DNA from 2 places in the Bacillus jepli genome. Region 2 is predicted to be linked to the other one. Evidence: riboswitches for the same ligand, from Rfam matches in the RefSeq annotation. Region 2 holds a riboswitch; the other holds the start of a gene.
The links. A riboswitch is a leader RNA that binds a small molecule or an ion and turns the genes downstream of it on or off. The one in region 2 is predicted to bind cyclic di-AMP.
Positions count from the first base shown of each region.

Region 1 (3,141 bases), 550 kb from region 2:
TATGAGTTGGCATATTGATTACCTCCCCCTTCATGTTCTTATATCTTATGCAATAGGCATGCAGGCTGTTATCCATAATTTGAAGTTGTTACTTTTGACGAAAAAAAATAAGCACATTTCCGTTCAACAGAAATGTGCTTACAAGACTAATATTTTTATGAAGCTTCAGCTGTTTCTCTCAAGGTTTCAACTTCAACAGGAGGGTTAAATTTCCCTTCCCATTTCGCCACAACGAGAGCTGCTAATGAATTACCTACCACGTTAACCGCAGTACGTCCCATATCAAGAATACGATCAATACCCGCAATAAATGCTAAACCTTCAGCAGGTAAACCAATTGTACTAAATGTCGCTAATAACACAACAAAGGAAACTCCAGGCACTCCTGCCATTCCTTTAGAAGTTACCATTAACACTAACATAAGCGTAATTTGTTGACCAATGCTTAGGTCAATTCCGTACATTTGAGCAATAAATAAAGAAGCTATCGCTTGATATAAAACAGATCCATCCAGATTAAAGGAATAACCTGTCGGAATAACGAAAGTCGCAATATGCTTTGGACTTCCTGCTTGCTCCATCTTGTCCATAATTTTCGGAAGGACGGTTTCCGAGCTTGCTGTTGAAAAGGCTAAGATGAGCTCTTCCTTGATCAATTTCAGTAATTTAAAAATACTGAACCCAACGAACTTAGCAAGTAAGCCTAAAACAACAATCACGAAGAAAATCATCGTTCCATAAACGGTAAGGGCTAGCTTACCTAATGGAATCAGGGATGTAAAACCATATTTCGAAATCGTTACCCCGATTAATGCAAATACACCGATTGGGGCATACTTCATAAATAAGTTCGTTACATAAAACATGGCATTGGCCATACCTTCAAAGAAACGCAATACTGGTTTTCCTTTTTCACCAATCGCAGCAATTCCTAAACCGAATACGACGGCAAAGAAAATAATCGCGAGCATGTCTCCTTCAACCATCGCTTGGATTGGATTCGTAGGAACAATGTGAAGCAGCGTATCGGTAATCGATTTTCCCTCTTGTTCCTCTGAGGTATGAACATAACCAGAAATATCACTTTGCTCTAGCTTGTCCATATTTAGACCAGAACCAGGCTGAAAAACATTGGCAGCAATCAGACCGACCGCGATCGCGACTAATGTCATCCCTATAAAATAAGTAAGAGACTTAGCGCCTAACTTTCCAACCGATTTTAAATCACCAACACCAGCAATCGCAACGATGATACTCGAAAGGACAATTGGCACTACAATCATTTTAATTAAACGGATAAAAAGATCACCGAACGGCTGTAAGATACTCTGTGCTGTTGCACTTCCGTAAAAAATCCCACCGACGATAATCCCTAAGACAAGACCGATAAAAATTTGAGTGGCTAAACTTAATTTAAACTTTTTCATAAATTACCTCACCTTCTTGATGTTTTTTATATAGCTGTATTGCTTAGGCAAGGGAAACAAATGAATACGATAATTCTCACAAAAAAACGGCAAATGCCGACTTACGATTCTATCGTTCTCGTTTCCACTAAATTGCTTACGAGGTTAGCTTTCAGGTTAGGACTATCGGAAACACTGAGCCCTTTCTTTATTAGAATTCACCTATAACGGAAATATCCGTGTAAATCATTGGGTCCCCCGCTCTTAAAATAAGATTAAGCACATATGAACTAAAAGAATTTTATCATTAAAATACTATATTAGTAAACTATTGTTTATTTCCAGTAAAAGTCTAAATCACACCTTCCACATACCATTTTAAAATCTTTTTCTGTTTAAACCTTTGCGCAAACACATTATTCTTAAATAATTATTCCCAAAATAAAGAAGGGAGCAGTCTCTAAATATTATAAGGACTACTACCCACTGGCGGAACGCTTCTTATTTATTTTTGCTTGTAAATTAATTTCGACGGTTCTTATGCATCAATTTAGATGTGTATTTATAAATGTTTCTACCTTTTGGTTTAATGTCGTTTCCTCTGCCAAGGCAGGTGGAAGATTGGCTGTTTTGTAACCAAGAATTGTTTGGTTTACCGTTTCTTTGATTGCTATGAAAAGCGGATCGCTAAGTTCATAAATGGACATAAAGGAATTTATCTTTTGATGATAAGTAAGTGCCTCTTGTAATTTCCCAGATTTAAAACAATTATATAGATTAACAGATTGTTCGGGAGCAAACACGGAGGTTCCATTAATCGACCCTGCTGCTCCAATTTGTAACGCTGGGAGAACTAAATCATCGAATGCTGCGAAAACAGCAAAATCCTCTCTCTTCTTTTTTGTCTCAAGAATAAGTTTTCTAATATGCCCAAGGCTATCAATCGTATCTTTAATACCCACAATATTCTCACGGTTTTCAGCAAGTCTTGCAATGAGTTGTGGTGACAGACTCTGACCTGTTAACATCGGGATATTATATATTAACACAGAAATATTCAAACTTTTGGACACACTAGTAAAATAATCATAAAGTTGATCCTCTGTAAATTTCCAATAGTACGGACTTACGACAAGGACCCCATCAGCACCGCATTCTTGGGCATGAAGGGACAATTCGATTGTATCCGCTAATGAAGAAGTCCCTGTACCAATCAAAACGGGTACCCGATTATTCACATACGGAATCATTTCAGCAATGAATTGCTTACGCATCTCAATGGATAAAGAAGAAAACTCTCCAGTACTACCCATATATAAGATCCCGTGTACCCCTTTATTAATGAGAAAATCCGTTAACTGTTTGTTCGCTTCCCAGTTAAAGTCTCCATCCTCATTAAATAAGGTGACAACCGGAGAGATTACCCCATGAAACTTACGTGATTCTCGTTCCACTTATTCATCCCCCTTTTCCGAAGTTATCATTGTAAAACTCTCCTCCACATCCCGTTGGAAGAGAACGCGAATCCAGTTACATGACTTTCTCACTAGGCACCTGAACTTTTACAGGATTAGCTAATACACCGATAGAGGAAATCTCAATTTCAATATGGTCCTTCTCTTTAAGAGTAAATTCGTTTGGCGGTACAATCGAGGTGCCTGTTAACAGAACTGTACCATCAAAAATTTCATTGTCTCGAACTAAGAATGAGACTAATTCTTCAAAACGTCGTTTT
Region 1 covers NZ_JBDFMO010000001.1:4,672,971-4,676,111, forward strand. The annotation lists gene ABC371_RS23705 (spore germination protein) at 1-13, opposite strand, end outside; gene ABC371_RS23710 (cation:dicarboxylate symporter family transporter) at 156-1,427, opposite strand; cyclic di-AMP (ydaO/yuaA leader) riboswitch at 1,546-1,698, opposite strand; gene ABC371_RS23715 (dihydrodipicolinate synthase family protein) at 1,952-2,860, opposite strand; gene ABC371_RS23720 (fumarylacetoacetate hydrolase family protein) at 2,937-3,141, opposite strand, start outside.
Region 1: another riboswitch for cyclic di-AMP. It lies ahead of ABC371_RS23710 (cation:dicarboxylate symporter family transporter); the one in region 2 lies ahead of ABC371_RS21035 (dicarboxylate/amino acid:cation symporter).

Region 2 (3,141 bases):
CTAAAAAGCGCTTATATAAATGGTGCTGCTCACCATCTGGATGGTATTTCCTACGTCGGTCTGTAACGCTTTTATAAGGAACCCCAATAATAATAGTATTGCTGATTTCTCTTCCTTCTAACAGCTTATCAGCAACCCGTGCAACCCTGCCAAGATTAAAATAATCTCGTCCATCCTGTGCGATAAGAATATTGTATTTATAAAGGGGAGAGTAGGATGCTGGTAAATAAACAATCAGCTCAAGTTCTTCATTTAAAATCTTACTATGTATAGTCATTTCCCTAACAGTGCCCTTATTAACCATGATTTTAAATCCTCCAAATCAACAATTTACACCTTAATTATACCGTTTTAAAAAGGAAAGCGACAGGGAAAATCCCTGTCGCTTTATACTGTATTAAGCAGTTGCTTCATCCATGTGTTTCTTTTCAGATTCTGCTACATAAACCGCACATGCCGCATCACCCGTGATATTGATAGCGGTACGTGTCATATCAAGTAAGCGGTCAATACCGATAATTAAACCAATACCTTCTGGTGGTAAACCAACTGCAGTTAGTACCATCGCAAGCATGATTAAACCAACGCCAGGTACACCAGCTGTACCAACACTCGCAAGGACAGCGGTTAAGATTACCACTAAAATTTGCGATAAAGAAAGGTCAAATCCATAGACCTGTGCAATGAAGATGGTTGCAACACCTTGCATAATGGCTGTTCCGTCCATATTAATTGTCGCGCCCAATGGTTGAACAAAGCTACTGATAGACTCAGGTACTTTTAGATTTTTTTGAGCAGTCTCCATAGAAACTGGAAGTGTAGCACTACTGCTTGATGTACTAAATGCAACTGTCATGGCAGGCAAAAATCCTTTAAAAAACTCGATTGGATTTCGTTTTGCAATTAATGCAATCGTACCACCATATGTGACAACAGCGTGGATGAGTAGGGCAGCAAGTACGATCAAGAAATACGCGAGCATTGCTTTAATCGCAGCATATCCTTGGCCTCCAATTGCTGTTGCAATTAATCCAAACGTTCCATATGGAGCCGTCTTCATAACAAGATTAACAAGATACATCAAGATTTCATTTGCTTGTTCAAACAGATTTAAAATTCCCTTTGTTTTTTCACCTAAAACGGTTAAAGCTAAACCTATAAAAATAGCAAAAGCAATGATTTGAAGCATATTTCCATCATTCATTGAGGTAAAGGGATTCGTTGGAATAATATTTATTAACGTTTCCATAACCGGAGGAGCTTCAGTTGCACCATCGTAGGCTGCACCTTCTGTATTAAATCCTCCACCAGCACCTGGTTTGAAAATCGAGGCAAGTGCAATTGCGATTGTAATGGCAATTGTAGTTGTTGCTAAAAAATAAGTAATGGTTTTGGCTCCAATTCTCCCAAGCTTTTTAGGATCACCAAGTCCTGTAACTCCTAGAGTAATAGATACTAGGACGATTGGAACAACTAGCATTTTAATCAAATTCAAGAAGATCTGACCTAGTGGTACAAAGATATAGGTATTTGCAAATTCAAAAGCAGCGGGTGATGTTACATTTAAAATAAGACCAACAACAGCACCTAATCCTAAACCCAATAAAATTTTTTTAGTTAATGACATAAAAAACCTCCTCAAAGATGTAGTTGAATGTGTGTGTTAGAAGCAAAGGAAATGGTGAATTGCGATGAAAAGTATATTTTTGGAGACACAAAAGGCCACGAGAGTATGGCTCGCGGCCTTAAAGTTGATTTACACAACAATGCTCTCTCCAGATGCTTACGAGGTTAGCTGTCGGATTCGGATGAAGAGTATAGTCCTACCTTAATTAATAAGGATTCACCCCGAGTGCATTTAATTTGCACGTTTTGGTTCCCCCGTTTCCCTAAAAAATGGGAATTCAGCGAATATTAAGTTATATTTTGCCTCAGTATTATAAATATACCTATAAAATGACATTATGTCAATTAAAACGCTTTTATACGTTTTTTATCTTGTTAATAATTTTTAAGTGTTAAATAGAGAATTGATAGATTCTAATTGACAAACCTTCACTACACATGTATATTATATATTATTCTAATACTTTGATTCCGTAGCTCAGCTGGGAGAGCGCTACCTTGACAGGGTAGAGGTCGTTGGTTCGAACCCAATCGGAATCATCATTTAAAAGCTCCACCTTCCTTATTTTTTAAGGGGGTGGAGCTTTTTTATCTTTTCAACATATTAGCAAGTTTGAATATAAATGAATAATGTAAAAAAGTAACCCCAAAGTTTTGGTACATCCCTTTGACTATAGTCTATTTATATAGATAAAATCCCTACATAATAAATGTATTTTCTGAAATCCTTGAAAGGAATGTGGTGGAAATGGATCAGGTTGAACTAAAAGAATATTTGATAAAACTAAGGGATGATGCTCAAACAACCATTGTAAAACACACCGAAAACAAAGTCATTGATTCCACAACCCTTAGTAAAATGAATTTACGGGACTTTTTGGCTGTACACAGAATGGCTCATCCCAATTTAAACAATATTTTACTTGAAAAAGGATTTTTGCCACTTTCATACAGTAGCCCCCATATCATGGACACCTTAAATAAAATCATCCAACACCTTTCTAAGGAAGATTCTATCCCTTATTTAAAAAAGGAGTATATTGAAGTAAACACTGCGAATTCATTGAAAGAAGAGCGTAAAGATAACTTGTTTGGAAAAACAATCAATCAAAAACATATTATGGTTACTCTTGACCGTAAAATGCTTAATACCCCTGAAGTTTTTAACGATTTGCTGCAAGCCGGAATGACAATAGCTAGAATAAACTGTGCACATGATAATTTGACTGTATGGAAAGAGATCATTCAAACATTAAAAATGGCAGAAAAAAAGAATAATGCAAAATGTAAAATTTTCATAGATCTTCCAGGACCTAAAATTCGAATTGGGCCAATTATACCTAGTAAAAATAAAGATGGCCTTATAAAAATAAAGAAAAATGATATTTTACGAATTTATAAAAATGATAAATATATTGGAATTCCTAAAACGGGTAATGAGCCAGCATCGGTTGGAGTTACATTACCGAAAGCTTTACGAAATGTGCGGATCGGTGACAGAGTGTATATCGATGA
Region 2 covers NZ_JBDFMO010000001.1:4,125,588-4,128,728, reverse strand. The annotation lists gene ABC371_RS21040 (alpha/beta hydrolase) at 1-304, opposite strand, end outside; gene ABC371_RS21035 (dicarboxylate/amino acid:cation symporter) at 398-1,627, opposite strand; cyclic di-AMP (ydaO/yuaA leader) riboswitch at 1,765-1,920, opposite strand; tRNA gene ABC371_RS21030 (tRNA-Val) at 2,094-2,166, shown strand; gene ABC371_RS21025 (pyruvate kinase) at 2,375-3,141, shown strand, end outside.